2 regions of the Streptomyces sp. 71268 genome follow, and region 1 is predicted to be linked to the other one. Evidence: riboswitches for the same ligand, from Rfam matches in the RefSeq annotation. Region 1 holds a riboswitch; the other holds the start of a gene.
The links. A riboswitch is a leader RNA that binds a small molecule or an ion and turns the genes downstream of it on or off. The one in region 1 is predicted to bind cyclic di-AMP.
Positions count from the first base shown of each region.

Region 2: another riboswitch for cyclic di-AMP. It lies ahead of OYE22_RS20990 (transglycosylase family protein); the one in region 1 lies ahead of OYE22_RS14185 (M23 family metallopeptidase).

Region 1 is NZ_CP114200.1:3,726,644-3,734,195, reverse strand. It holds gene OYE22_RS14200 (SGNH/GDSL hydrolase family protein) at 114-1,502, shown strand; gene OYE22_RS14195 (DUF6227 family protein) at 2,132-3,061, shown strand; gene OYE22_RS14190 (PP2C family protein-serine/threonine phosphatase) at 3,284-4,453, shown strand; cyclic di-AMP (ydaO/yuaA leader) riboswitch at 4,600-4,768, shown strand; gene OYE22_RS14185 (M23 family metallopeptidase) at 4,780-5,901, shown strand; gene OYE22_RS14180 (aldo/keto reductase) at 6,067-7,032, shown strand.
Region 2 is NZ_CP114200.1:5,313,081-5,320,632, forward strand. It holds gene OYE22_RS20975 (DUF6479 family protein) at 1-409, shown strand, start outside; gene OYE22_RS20980 (cytochrome P450) at 832-2,070, shown strand; gene OYE22_RS20985 (transglycosylase family protein) at 2,616-3,731, shown strand; cyclic di-AMP (ydaO/yuaA leader) riboswitch at 4,007-4,172, shown strand; gene OYE22_RS20990 (transglycosylase family protein) at 4,175-4,936, shown strand; gene eno (phosphopyruvate hydratase) at 5,466-6,752, shown strand; gene OYE22_RS21000 (septum formation initiator family protein) at 6,998-7,468, shown strand.

The sequences.
Region 1 (7,552 bases):
AGACGAGCCGGTGCATGGGGGTTGACCCGGGGCGATGTCCTTGCTTCCGGCGGTGGGGTGCGGTTTGGCTGGGGGCCGACGGTGGCGTGGACCCGGGAGAGGTGGGAGCGGCGGTGGGTACGTGGACGACGCGGGCGCTGGCCGGCGAGGGGCCCGTCGCCCTGCGCGGGGCCCTTGAGGTGGAGGCCACGGCGCGCGGCGTGCTCCCGCACCGGCTGCCCGCCGCGGCGCGGGCCCAGGTCTCCGACGGCTTCTGCGCGCTGGCCGAGGCCCAGCCGTCCGGGGTGCGGCTCGCGTTCCGTACCGAGGCGACCGTCGTGGAGCTGGACGTGGTGCCCTTCCCCGGGGCGCCCGCCGACGACCCGGCCGACGCGGACGACCCCGCCGGCGCGGACCCGGCGGCCGGCGTCTTCGGCCCGCCCGGCCCCCGCGCGGGCGTGTACGACCTCGTGGTGGACGGGCGCCTGACGGCCCGGATCGCCGCCCCGCTCGGCGCGCCCGAGGCCAGCTCCGAGACACCACCCGACGCTCCCACCGACGTACGCCCTGACGCGTCCACCGACGTACGACCCGACGCTCCCACCGACGTACGCCCTGACGCCCCCACCGGCGTACGGCCCGACGCCCGCCCCGGCGTGCGGCGGGGCCCCGGGGGTGGGGGCGACGGGGTGGTCGCCGTGCGGTTCGACGGGCTCTCCGGGCGGGAGCAGGACGTGGAGATCTGGCTGCCGCACGCGGCGATCGTGGAGCTGGTCGCGCTGCGCGCGGACGCGCCGCTGCGCCCGCCGCGCGCGCCGGGCGCCCCGCCGCCGCGCTGGGTGCACCACGGCAGCTCTATCAGCCAGGGCGCCGGCGCGGCCGGCCCGACCGGGGCCTGGCCGGCGGTCGCGGCCCGGCTCGCCGGCGCTGACCTGGTCAACCTGGGGCTGAGCGGCAACGCGCTGCTCGACCCGTTCACGGCCCGCGCCATCCGGGACACGCCGGCCGACCTGATCAGCGTGAAGGTGGGCATCAACATCGTCGCCCTCGACGCCTTCCGGCTGCGCACGCTCGGCCCGGCGCTGCACGGCTTCCTGGACACCGTGCGCGAGGGCCACCCCAAGGCGCCGCTGCTGGTCATCTCGCCGCTGCACGCGCCCGTGGTCGAGCGGGTGCCGGGCCCCATGTACCCGGACCCGGACGCCCCGGGCCCCGGCGTCAGCTACCGCGGCTTCGGCGACCCGGCCGAGGTCGCGAGCGGGGCGCTCACCCTCAGCACGATCCGGCGCGAGCTGGGCCGCGTCGTCGCCCAGCGCGCCGAGACCGACCGCGGCCTGTACTACCTCGACGGCCTGGCCCTGTACGGCGAGCGGGACTTCGCCGAGCTGCCGCTGCCCGATCAGCTCCACCCCGACGACGCGGCCCAGCGACGCATCGGCGAGCGCTTCGCCCGCCTCGCCTTCGGCCCCGGCGGCCCGTTCGACACCGTGGGCGCGGACGCGTCCTCACCCGGGCGCTCCTGACCCCGTACCAGGTGGGACCGCCGGAAAGCGGTGGGGCCCGGTAGTACGCGAAGGCGCCGCGCCGCGCCGCCGGTGTGCGCGTGCGTGAGTGCGCCCCGTGGTGCGGCCGGCCGTCCGTCGCCAAGTGTGCCCGCGCGCGGGAACCAGCGGGAACCAGTCTGTGTACGCCACCTCGCGACCGGTCGGCACGGGCCCGGCCAGCCCCGGGTGCCCCGGGCGGGGCCCGAGCGCCGCTGGGACACCTGGGATATCTGAGATGTTTGCGAAGCCTGGGGCTGGTGCGGTCCGGAGGTGAACGCCGATTTCGCGTCACAGTTGCGCGGCGCCCGGGCCCGGTGAGCCGCCGGGGATTTGCGGGTGAGTACGGGCAAATTCTTGGGGCGCACAGGGGGCGCATGACGGGCTGGAAGCGTGCGCCGGCGCATTCAGCGCTCGTCGCGGGGGCTTGCCGGCCGACCGTGGCGCCGCGCGCGCCGGGCGGCTCACGGGTGGCGCGGAACCGACGTACGAGCGCATCGCCCGCACCGCATCCGGGAAACCCGCCGCGCCCGCAGTATCCACTTCGCTACCGTAAGTGGCGAGGGGGTCGCTGGGGGGCGCGGCGTGGCAATGGTCGGGAGGAGAGGGACGTGGGGCACGCACAACCGGGCGGAGAACCTTCCGCCGCGCACCTCGACGGGCTGCTGACCCGGGCGCAGAACGGGTTCGAGATCGCCGACGCGCAGGTCGAGCGGCTGCGCGGCGCGTTGATGCACCAGTCTGAGCTGCGCTCTTGCCGCCAGTGCAACGGGCGCTCGGCCTCCGTGGGGTGCAACACCTACCGCCACGTCTTCCTGCTCCCGGACGGCAGCAGCGAGCTGTTGTGGGAGCTGGAGCACAACACGACACCGGCCGCCGGGCCGCGCCCGTCCGCCGCGCCGGGCGAGCCGTGCGCGGAGCGTGAGGCACCCGGCGAGCGGTGGATCGGCGCAGGCCAGGCCGGTGCGGGCGAGGCGGCAGGCCCGCCGGTCGGCCCCGGCGGCGGGCCGCGTGCCGACCGGGTCGCCGCGCGGCAGGTGTACTACGAGGTGTACGCGGACGAGCGCGCGTTGGAGATCGCCGAGCGCCGGGTGCACGAGCGCATCGGCGGCGCGCTCTGGGACGAGCTGGACAGCGCTCCTTTTTGGTTGCCGGAGCAACTACGTACGCCGGTGGGCCCCTTCGCGCCGCGGCGGACGTACGCCGTCGACGACTCCGCCGACCACGCGCGGCGCGTGCTGCGCCGGGCGGAGAACCCGGACCGGCCGGGCGACGACGTGCGCGCCCGGCTGAGCACCGCGTTCGCTCACGACATCGCGCTCGCGACCAAGCCCCGGCTGCGCACCGGCGGCCCCGACGCCACCTGGTGCCGGTTCTACGAGCACGCGTTCCTGCTGGCCGGTGGGGACGAGGTGGTGCTGTGGGAGCTGGAGCACAACCTGACGCCGGACGGCCGGCTGGTGTGCGAGGTGTACCTGGACGAGGCGGCGGCCGAGTGCGCCGCCGACCGCCACGCCCGCGCCCTGGGCGTCGAGCTGTAACAACGCACCGGGCCGGCCCCGCCCCGGCCCGCCCGGCCCAGCCGTCAAGCCAGAAGACCGGCCACCCGCCCCCGGCCCAGCCGCCCGCCCTACGGCGGGCGCGCGTACGCCCGCTTGGCCGCCTCCGGGTCGCTCGCCCGGCGCGCGAGCCCCAGGCTGGGACGGACGCACCTGGCGGGGCGCTGTGCCGGGTGCGGGCCAGCCGAGAGCGGGAGCGAACGCGTGGGGAGTCCTGGGTGGGCCGGTGCGGGCGCGGAGTCGCCGCGAGCCGCGTGGGCCCGGAGCGTCGCCCGCTGGCTGCCCGCGTTCCTGCTGGTCGGCGGCGTGGTCTTCGACCTCCTGATGCCGATGCACTACACCGCCTCGCCCTTCCTGTCCGCCGCCTCCCTGGTCGCCGCGCCGCTGTTCTCGCTGCGCGGCACGGCCGCGGTGGCCGCCACGGCCGCCGTGGCGTCGGTGCTGCTCGCGACCTTCCACAGCGGCGACGACCAGGCCCTGTCGGTGACCGAGGTCGTCACCGTGTGCACCGTCGCGCTGCTGGCGCTGGCGATCAACCGGGTGGTGCGGCGCAACTTCCGCCAACTCGCGACCGTACGCGTCGTCGCCGAGGCCGCGCAGCGCGCCGTGCTGCCCACGCCCCCGAGCCGCATCGGTTCGCTGCGGATCGCCGCGCGGTACGTCGCGGCGCAGACCGACGCGCGGATCGGCGGCGACCTGTTCGCCGTGCAGGAGTCGCCGCACGGCGTGCGGGCCATCATCGGCGACGTACGGGGCAAGGGGCTTGAGGCCGTGGAGGCCGTGGCCGTGGTGATCGGGGCCTTCCGGGAGGCCGCGGAGCAGGAGCGCACCCTGGAGGGGCTGGCCGACCGGCTGGAGCGTGCGCTCGACCGGGAGGGTGATCGGCGGGTGGGCCTCGACCAGTTCGAGGGGTTCACCACCGCCGTGCTGGCCGAGATCGGCGACGGGAGCGGCGGGCTGCGGCTGATCAACCGGGGCCACCCGCCGCCCCTGTTGCTGCTCCCCACGGGCCAGGTGCGTGAGCTGAGCCCCGAGGCCAACGCCCTGCCGCTCGGCATGCGGGACGTGGCGGCCTGGCGGGACACCGTGGAGGAGCTGCCGTTCCCGGCCGGGGCGGCGCTGCTGCTGTTGACGGACGGGGTGACGGAGGCGCGCGACGCGAGCGGGCGGTTCTACGAGCCGGCGCGGCGGCTGAGCGGCCGTCGCTTCGCCAGCCCGGACGCCCTCCTGGACGCGCTGATCGCCGACGTCATGCGGCACACCGAGGGCCAGCGCGCCGACGACATGGCACTGCTCGCGCTGCGCCGGGCCGGCGCGCCCGGCATGGTGGCCGTCCGACGCGGCCAGCGGGCGGCCGACGAACGCGCTGGGTAGCCGATCTTGACCACTGTGCTGACGATGTGCTGGCACCTCGTCAAAGCGGGGCCCTTATTCCCCGGAACGGCTTGGAATCACACCCGGCCCTCTATTAACGTTCGATAACGCAGCGCGGTCGTCACAGCCGTCGCCAGAGGCGGCACCGTGCGCCGTCGCCGAATCCCGTAGGCGCGTCATCGCAGATCAGGGCGGTGCCGCGGCGAGGGAACCGGGGAACCAACCCTTGGGGTGAATCGGATCGTGCGCGACCCGTAGGAGACCTTCCTGCTCCGAACCCGTCAGCTAACCCGGTAGGCGAGAAGGAAGGAAAGGAGCACGCCTCCGTGGCGTCCAACAGGTCTGCCCTCGACCAGGCTTCACCCGCGCACGACGGGGTCGACGACCTCGCCGGGCCTCCCTGGGGGGAGCCCCGGGACGACCTCCGCGAGGGCCCCTGGGAGGAGTGGAACCCCACCGCCGAATCCGTCGCCCCGGTCCGTGGCCGGCACCGCGTGGTCAAACAGCGCGGCACCACGATGGCCCGTGGCGGCGCCGTGCTCGGCGTGGGCGTCATCGCGGCGGTCGGCGCCGGCGGCATGGCGAGCGCCAAGGACCGCCCCAAGGCCCCGATATCGATGCCCGACCTCGGCCACGTCGCCGACGAGGTCACGCACTCCCTGCCCGACGTCGACGAGCTTCCCGGCGTCGGGTCCCTCATATCCGACGGCGGGAGCGGTGACCAGCGGTACGAGGCCGCGCCGCGGGCCGCCGGCCAGGCCCCGCTCAGTCAGGCCGGCCTGACGGCCGAGGAGTCCGCGAACGGCACGACCAACGCGGGCGAGGTGCTGCGCGCCCGCATCCTCCAGCAGGCCGAGACCCAGCAGAGCGCCGCCGACGAGGCCGAGCGCGAGGCCGCCGAGCGGGCGGCGGCGCGCAAGGCCGCGGACGAGGCGGCCCGCAAGAAGGCCGCCGAGGTCGAGAAGCAGCGGGCCGCGGAGGCGGAGGCCAAGCGCGAGGCGGAGGAGGAGGCCCGGCGTAAGGCCGAGGCCGAGCGCCGCGCGAAGCTGGCCGCGAGCTACGCGATGCCGCTCAGCTCGTACACGGTGACCTCCACGTTCGGCCAGGCCGGCGACATGTGGTCGGCGAACCACACCGGCCTCGACTTCGCCGCCCCGACCGGCACGCCGGTCAAGGCGGTGCACGGCGGGACCATCACGCAGGCCGGCTGGGCGGGTTCGTACGGCTACCGCATCGTGCTGACGCTCCCCGACGGCACCGAGGTCTGGTACTGCCACCTGTCGTCCATGACGCAGACCTCGGGCGAGGTCTCCACCGGTGACGTCATCGGCCGGGTGGGCGCGACCGGCAACGTGACCGGCGCGCACCTGCACCTCGAAGTGCGCCCGAGCGGCGGCGCGCCGGTCGACCCGATGGCGTGGCTGCGGGAGCACGGCCTCCAGCCGTAACGAGAGCGGCGGGCCCGGGTCCCGCGCCCGCCTGCCCCCCGCACGGCCCGCCCCCTCCGCACGACCCTCCGTCCGCCCGCACGCCGGGGGCGCGCTCCCCGGCGCGCTCCCGCCGTACGTGGCACGCGCGGAATAGCGCCCCGGGCCGGGCCGTTGGCTCTGCACATGGTCGAGAACGCACAGAGCACGCGGACGCGCCGGATCGGTGACGTCGAGGTCTTCCCCCTCTCGCTGGGGGGCAACGTCTTCGGGTGGGGCGCCGACGAGGCGCAGTCCTTCGCCATCCTGGACGCCTACACGGGGGCCGGCGGCAACTTCGTCGACACCGCCGACGTCTACTCGGCCTGGGTGCCGGGCAACTCGGGCGGTGAGTCGGAGACCATCATCGGCAACTGGCTCGCCGCGCGCGGCAGGCGGGACGACGTGGTCATCGCGACCAAGGTGGGCGGCGGCTCGCCGGAGCGGCGCGGGCTGCGCGCCGAGGTGATCAGGGCTGACGTGGAGGCCTCCCTGCGCCGCCTGCGCACCGACCACATCGACCTGTACTACACGCACTACGACGACGAGTCGCTGCCGGTCGAGGACTTCCTCACCACTCTGGACGGCCTGGTCCGGGAGGGCAAGGTCCGCCAGATCGCGGCCTCCAACATCACGGCCGCCCGGCTCACCGAGGCCCTGGACGCCTCCGAGCGGGAGGGCCTGGCGCGGTACGTGGCGCTCCAGCCGCACTACAACCTGGTCTCGCGGGACACCTACGAGGGCGACCTGTCCCGCGTCGCGGCCGAGCGGGGCCTGGCGACGGTCCCGTACTTCGCGCTGGCGGCCGGCTTCCTCACCGGCAAGTACCGGCCCGGCAGCACGCCGGAGGGCTCGGTGCGCGCCGAGTCGGTCCAGCGGTACCTGGACAGCGAGCGGGGGCCGCGAGTGCTCGCCGCCCTCGACGAGGTGGCCGCGGCGCACGGCGGCGTCGAGATCGCGACGGTGGCCCTGGCCTGGCTGGCCGCGCAGCCCACGGTGGTGGCCCCGATCGCCAGCGCCCGCACGCTGGAGCAACTGCCGCCGCTGCTGGCCGTGGCGGACCTGGAACTCACGGCCGCGGAGATCGCCGCGCTGACCGAGGCGTCGACCTGAGCCGGTAGCCGCCGGCGCCGCCGGGCCCCCGCGCCGGATCTCGTCGCTTGCGCCGAGCGAGCGGGCGCCGAACGGGACCTCGGCGGGCGTTGGACGGGATCTCGTCGGCGGGCGCCGAGCGGGATCTCCTGGCGGGCGCCGCGCGGGCCGGGCCTCAACTGCCGGACGGCCGGCTCCCGTTCGGTCAGCCCGACCTCCGCGCGCACCCGGTGGCGCCCGTCGGGCCGGCCGGGCGCCAGCGGGCTCGCCTACCTGCCCGGACGGGTGGCGGCGACGCCGCGCGCGCCCAACCCCGCGGACGCGGAGGGGAAAACGGCCGCCCCGGTTCTCAACTCCGGGCATTTTTCGGGCAAAGAGAAAGCGCCGAACCGGGCACCGTGGAAGGGGTCGCGACGCCCATCCATAACTCCGCCATTGCCTGGGCATTACCCGCCGCCGAACGCGGCCCGGGCGCGGGCGGAAACCCCCGCCGGGGCGTGAAGTATTACGCGTCATTGCCCGCGATTACGCATCCGCTACT
Region 2 (7,552 bases), 1.6 Mb from region 1:
GGGCTCGGCCTCCGACGTGGTCGTCGAGCTCGCCGTCAAACGCGACCACCTGGTCGGCATCGCGCCCTTCGTGGCCGGGCTCGCCGTCGTCGCCGTGCTGATCCTGGCCGTGGTCTACGGTCTCCGCCGTCGAGACCGCGAGCCGCCGCCCCCGCAGGAGCCCCAGCGGCGCTCCGGCGCGTGGGAGACCTCCGAAGAACACCGCTCCGGCCACTGCCCACCGGACCACGGCCCCGGCCACCAGGAGGGTGAGGAGACCGGCTACGAAACCCAGCATCGGGTGCCGGACGAGGTGCCGAAGCACGACGGGCGGCACCGGATGATGCCGTACGAGTTCAAGGACCACGGCAACGAGGGCACCAGGCCCGCCCGCGAGGGCGAGTACACCGGCCGGCGCCGCCGCAAGTAACCCGCCGCTCCGCCGCCCCTTCGCCCGGCCGCCCCGGCGCCGCGCCACCGCGCCGGGGGCCGGCGCGGGGCGAGTAGCGTCGGAGGGTGCCCGAAGAAACCGCTCCCCGCCCGCCGGCCCCGACCTGCCCGCTGGCCCAGACCCCCGACCAGACCGCCGCGCGGGCCGCCGCCCACCACCCGCTCACCGACCCGCCGGCCCACGAGCCGCTGCCCGGCGGGGCGGCGCCCGACGCCCCCGGGCACCGCCCACCAGGCCCGCACACCCCCGAGTCGGACGCGTCCGGCTCAGCCGGACCGGGCTCAGAGGCGCCGGGCTCACGGTCGCCCGGCCCAGGGGCGCCCGGCTCAGGGGCGCCGGGCTCGGCCGGGTCGGGCCCGGCCGCGCCGGAGGCGGGCGCGTCGGGGGTCGGCGTGCCGCCGATGCCGCCGCTGTTCACGTGGGAGTTCGCCAGCGACCCGTACCCCGCGTACGCCTGGCTGCGCGAGCACGCCCCCGTCCACAAGACCACGCTGCCCAGCGGCGTCGAGGCGTGGCTCGTGACGCGGTACGCCGACGCCAGGCGGGTGCTGGCCGATCCGCGGCTGTCGAAGAACCCGCTGCGGCACAGCGCCGCCGCGCACGCCAAGGGACGGGTCGGCATTCCGGGGGAGCGCGGCGCCGACCTGATGACGCACCTGCTCAACATCGACCCGCCGGACCACACGCGGCTGCGCCGGCTGGTCTCCACCGCGTTCACACCGCGCCGCGCCGCCGAGTTCGCGCCGCGCGTGCGGGAGCTGACCGACCAGTTGATCGACGCGTTCGCCGAGCGCGGCAGCGCCGACCTGATCCACGAGTTCGCCTTCCCGCTCCCCATCTACGCCATCTGCGACATGCTCGGCGTCCCGCCCGAGGACCAGGACGACTTCCGGGACTGGGCGGGCATGATGATCCGGCACGGCGGCGGCCCGCGCGGCGGCGTGGCCCGCGCGGTGAGGAAGATCCGCGACTACCTCGCCGACCTCATCCACCGCAAGCGCGAGAACCTGGGCGACGACCTGATCTCCGGGCTCATCAGGGCCAGCGACCACGGCGAGCACCTGACCGAGAACGAGGCCGCGGCCATGTGCTTCGTCCTCCTGTTCGCCGGGTTCGAGACGACCATCAACCTCATCGGCAACGGCACCCTGGCCCTGCTGCGCCACCCCGCCGAGCGGGCCAGGCTCCAGGCCGCGCTGGCCACGGGGGACACCACGCTCCTGGACACCGGCGTGGAGGAGCTGCTGCGGTACGACGGGCCGGTCGAGCTGGCGACCTGGCGGTTCGCCACCGCGCCACTGACCATCGACGGGCAGCACGTCGCGACGGGCGAACCGGTCCTGGTGGTGCTCGCCGCCGCCGACCGCGACCCGCGCCGCTTCCCCGACCCCGACCGGCTCGACCTCTCCCGCCGCGACAACCAGCACCTGGGCTACGGCCACGGCATCCACTACTGCGTGGGCGCCCCGCTGGCCCGCATCGAGGCGCGCACCGCGATCGGCACCCTGCTGACCCGGCTGCCCGACCTCCGGTTGGACGCCGACCCGGACGAACTGCGCTGGCGCGGCGGCCTCATCATGCGCGGCCTGCGCACCCTGCCGGTCACCTTCACCCCACCCGGCGCTCCGGCCTCCTCTTAGTACGGCGACCCGCGACCGGGACCTCCTCCTGGTACGGCGGCCCGCGCGGGCGGCCTCCCCTTAGTACGGCGGCCCGCGCGGGCCGACTCCAGCGGCGTCGGCCTCCAACGGGGGCCTCCAGCGAGGTGACCTCCAGCCGGGCCGGGCCCGTGCGGTCGGCTACGTAGGGCGCGTACGGCGATGGGAGGAGGCGCCGTTGACGCGCCCGGGTGCCGGAAAGGGGCGGTGGGCGCCCCGTGCGCCGGCCGTTCGACGTGCCGGGCAGCGCGACGCCGACCGCCACTGCCGACCCCGCGCGCCCCGTGCCCCGTTCCTGACCTCCCGCGCCCCTCGGTACGGCCGCGCGCCGGGCCTTCGGCCGGCCGCCCGCGAGCGCGTTACGGCCCTGTGCTAGAGGGGCGGGCAAACGGGCGCGCACATCCGCGAACTGACGTACCGTCAGAGGTGTGATCGCCGCGTGACCTCCGCTACATCAGCTTGTGACGGTCCCGGGCCGGCAGTATGTTCGACCGTCAAAATCTGCCGCCAACCTGAGAGGCCACCGCATGCGATCCGGCAACGGCAAACATCGCCGCCCCCGTCAGGCCCCGGCCATCGTCGTCGCCGCGGGGGTGACCGGCGCGGGAATCGCCCTCCCGCTGCTCGGCGCCACCAGCGCCGGCGCCGCCGACACGGCCACCTGGGACCGCGTTGCCGAGTGCGAGAGCGGGGGCACCTGGAGCGCCAACGAGGGCAACGGGCGCTACGGCGGCCTCGGCCTGAGCCTGGACGCCTGGCAGCTCTACGGCGGCACGGACCACGCGCCCCGTCCGGACCTGGCCAGCCGCGCGCAGCAGATAGCCATCGCCCAGACGATCCTGTCCGAGCGCGGCCCCGTGGCGTGGAACGACTGCGCGCAGACGGCCGGCCTGACCGAGGACGGCGAGATCCCGGACGTCAACCCCGGCGACCCCAGCCACGACGACCGGGGCACCGACCGGGGCGACTACGGCCACGCCCCGAGCCCGAAGCCGGACGCGACCCCGGACGCGAAGCCCACCCCGGACGACGCCAAGCCGACCCCGACCGACGAGCGGGGCCCGGACGCCGAGTCGACGCCGGACGCCACGCCAGCCCAGGACAAGGCGCCCAGCCGGGGCGGCGAGCCCAGCCCCGACGCGTCCGCGCCCAGCGACGACGCGGAGCCCGCCGGGACGCCCCGTACCACCCCGAGCCCGAACCGGGGCGAGGAGCGGCCCGCCGACCGAGGCGAGGCCGGGCGCGAGACGCCCGACGCGCCGCGTGGCGACGGGGAGCGGCCCGGCGCCGGCGAGGGGGCGCGCGAGGACGGCGCGGGCACCGGCAAGCACCGCGGCGAGCCCCGCGAGGAGCCCGCCGACGCCCCGGGCCGCCCCGACGGCCGGGACGACGACCGACAGCGCCCCGAGGGCCGGCACGCCGACCGCAGCGAGCGCGGGCGCGTGGGCGACCGGTCGGACGGGGAGACGCGGAGTGAGCACCGGGTCCGGTCCGGTGACACGCTGTGGGCGATCGCCGAGCAGCACGAGACGCCGGGCGGTTGGCCGGCGCTCTACGAGGCCAACGAGAGCGTCATCGGGGACGACCCCGACCTGATCCTGCCCGGCCAGAAGCTCGACCTGGAGGCCACGGCGGACCGCTGATCGGTCGTCACTTTGGGTGTTTCACCCAGGTGTGCACCGATTCGCGAAAGTGAGACATGGGTCTCGTTCGATCTCCGGCGTGTCGTGCTTGTCCGTCCATCAGGTGCACTGTCTGACCTGCGGTGATGTGATTTTCTTGCGGGTAAACCCCACTGACTTTCCAGGGATGTTGGGGTTTGAGCACCCCGGGGATCTGTGATTACGGTCTTCATCGCTCGCCACCGCGGGCGCCACTGGTCGTCACGCCGAATCCTGCCGGCGGCCGGGGGGAACCGACGCGTCAAGCGCCGAAGGCAGGAGCGGGGGAACCACAGGTAAGTGCCGGACGGTCCGTGAAACGAGGGGGCTGAACGGCTTGGGGTGAAGCCGCGGGAAACCGCGGCCGGGCAACTCACAGTCCGAACCCGACAGCTCACCTCGTAGGCGTCGGTGAGGAAACCAACATGCTGATTTCCAAGGGCAAGCACCGCCGTCCGTCCAAGGCCACCCGCATCGCCACGCTCGCCGGTGTCACCGGTGCCGCCGTCGCCGTGCCGCTGATGGGGGCCACCGGCGCCAACGCCGCCACCACCGGCCAGTGGGACCAGGTCGCCCAGTGCGAGTCGACCGGCAACTGGTCGATCAACACCGGCAACGGCTACTACGGCGGCCTGCAGTTCTCCGCCTCCACCTGGGCCGCGTACGGCGGCACCGCCTACGCCCCGACCGCCGACAAGGCGTCCAAGGCCCAGCAGATACAGATCGCCGAGAAGGTCCTGGCCAGCCAGGGCAAGGGCGCCTGGCCGCACTGCGGCGTCAACCTGACCCAGGGCGGCTACACCGCGCCCAAGCAGCAGGCCCCCAAGCAGCAGGCGCCGCAGCAGGCCGCGCCCAAGCAGCAGCAGGCCGCGCCGCAGCAGTCCGCGCCGAAGGCCGCCCCGAAGCACGCCGGCCCGCGCGCCTCGGACGACCAGGCCCCGAGCCGCAGCTCCGAGCGGTACGTGCCCAAGCACGCCGCCCCGAAGCAGGCCGCGCCGCAGCAGAGCGCCCCGAAGACGATCAAGAAGGGCGACGGCGAGTACAAGGTCGAGGCCGGCGACACCCTCGCCAAGATCGCCGAGGCCGAGAACGTCAAGGGTGGCTGGCAGAAGCTGTACGACCTCAACGACGAGATCGTCACCGATGCCGACCTGATCTTCCCGGGCCAGCAGCTCCACCTGAGCTGATCCCCGCCTCCGGCGCCCGGCCGGCTCCGCCCCAGAGCCGGCCCGGCGTCCGTCCCTCCCCGCCCCGGAGGGACCGCAGACCGCCCCGCCACGGTGCGCCCACCCCCGAGCGCATCGCGGCGGGGCTCCGCGTTTGCCACCCCGCGCGGGCCGCGCCCGGCCGAGCCGCCCCCGTACGCCGCCCGCACACGCCGTCCCGTACGCCCTCCCCGTACGCCCCCCCGCGACGCGCCACGCGCCGTCCGGCCGCCGTACGGGCCCCGCGCCGCCGCCGTACGGACGCCGGGCCGCCGCCGTCCGGACGGCGCCCGGTCGCCTGGGCCCGGTAGGCATGCCGCGGGCGCCTCGCGCGGACGTCCCGGCCGGCGCTGTCCGGGGCCGCGCGGCCGATTCGGTTGCGCCGTTCACCCATCGATCTGCGCTTTTGTCCCTCTTGTCGTCTCGTCCGGCGGGCGTGCGGCGAGCCGGGGTGCCGGGGCCGGTTAGGCTCGTGTCGCAGAAGCTCAGACCCACACGAAGGAGACCGCTCGTGCCGTCTATCGACGTCGTCGTAGCTCGCGAGATCCTCGACTCGCGAGGCAACCCCACGGTCGAGGTCGAGGTCGGCCTCGACGACGGCAGCACCGGCCGTGCTGCCGTGCCGTCCGGCGCCTCGACCGGCCAGTTCGAGGCCCTTGAGCTGCGGGACGGCGACAAGGCCCGCTACGGCGGCAAGGGTGTGGAGAAGGCCGTGCTCGCGGTCATCGAGCAGATCGGCCCGGAGCTGGTCGGCTACGACGCCACCGAGCAGCGCCTGATCGACCAGGCCATGTTCGACCTGGACGCCACGCCGGACAAGTCCTCGCTCGGCGCCAACGCCATCCTCGGCGTCTCGCTGGCCGTCGCGCACGCCGCCTCCGAGGCGTCCGACCTGCCGCTCTTCCGCTACCTCGGCGGCCCGAACGCGCACCAGCTCCCGGTGCCGATGATGAACATCCTGAACGGCGGCTCGCACGCCGACTCCAACGTGGACATCCAGGAGTTCATGATCGCCCCGATCGGCGCGGAGTCCTTCTCCGAGGCCCTGCGCTGGGGCGCCGAGGTCTACCACACGCTCAAGGGCGTCCTGAAGGAGCGCGGCCTGTCCACCGGCCTCGGCGACGAGGGCGGCTTCGCGCCGAACCTGGACTCCAACCGCGAGGCGCTCGACCTGATCGTCGAGGCCATCAAGAAGGCCGGCTACACCCCGGGCCAGGACATCGCGCTCGCGCTCGACGTCGCCGCGTCCGAGTTCTACAAGGACGGCGCCTACGCGTTCGAGGGCCAGTCGCGCAGCGCCGCCGAGATGACCGCGTACTACGCCGAGCTGGTCGCCGCCTACCCGCTGGTCTCCATCGAGGACCCGCTGAACGAGGAGGACTGGGACGGCTGGAAGACCCTCACCGACGAGCTGGGCGACAAGGTGCAGATCGTCGGCGACGACCTGTTCGTCACCAACCCGGAGCGCCTCGCCCGGGGCATCGACTCCGGCACCGCCAACGCCCTGCTGGTCAAGGTCAACCAGATCGGCTCGCTGACCGAGACGCTGGACGCGGTCGAGCTGGCCCAGCGCAACGGCTTCAAGTGCATGATGTCCCACCGCTCCGGCGAGACCGAGGACGTCACCATCGCCGACCTGGCCGTGGCCACCAACTGCGGTCAGATCAAGACCGGCGCCCCGGCCCGCTCCGAGCGCGTGGCCAAGTACAACCAGCTCCTGCGCATCGAGGAGATCCTCGACGACGCGGCCGTCTACGCGGGCCGCAGCGCCTTCCCGCGCTTCCGCTTCGAGGGCTGAGCCGGGCCGCGCCGCGCCCACCGCACGGCGAGCCCACCGCTTTTCCGTCCGTCCCCGGCCCCGGTCCCGTACCGTGGCCGGGGACGCACGTGTGTGCTGGCGGCGCGCGTTCGGCGGCCGGCGCACGCCGACCGACCAGGCGCACCCGTCCGAGCGCGCCCGGCTGACCGGTTGACGACGGCTGACCGCCGTCGTACGGCCGCTGACGGCCGCTCACGGACGACCTACGGACGAAGGGGTAAGACGTGCCCGCGGACCGGTTCTCCACCGCGACCAGGCTGAGGGCGCTCGGCGAGAACGCCGCGGCCCGGGTCTACCGGGCCCGCACCCGGGCCAGGCCGCCCCGCCGCGGCCGGCTCACCGGCCGCGCCGCGCTCCTCGCGCTCGTCGTCTGCTCGCTCGTCGTCGCGCTCGCGTACCCGATACGGCAGTACGTGTCGCAGCGCTCCGACATCGCCGACCAGCGCCGGCAGGCCGAGCGGATCCGTGAGGACGTCGAGCGGCTGCGCGACCGCAAGGCCCGCCTCGAGGACCCCGCGTATGTCGAGCGCCTGGCCCGCGAGCACCTGCACTACCTGCGCCCCGGCGAGACCGGGTACAGCATGCTGGGCCCGGGCGACGACGACGCCGAGCGCTCCGACGAGGACCGCTCCGCCGACCAGCCCTGGTACGGCAACCTGTGGGGCGAGGTCGACACGGCCGACGCCCAGCGCTGACCCACGGCGCCGGCCACCCCTCCCGTAACCCGCCCCACCACACCTGCCACGCCGCACCAGCCACCCCGTACCCGCCCCACCCGC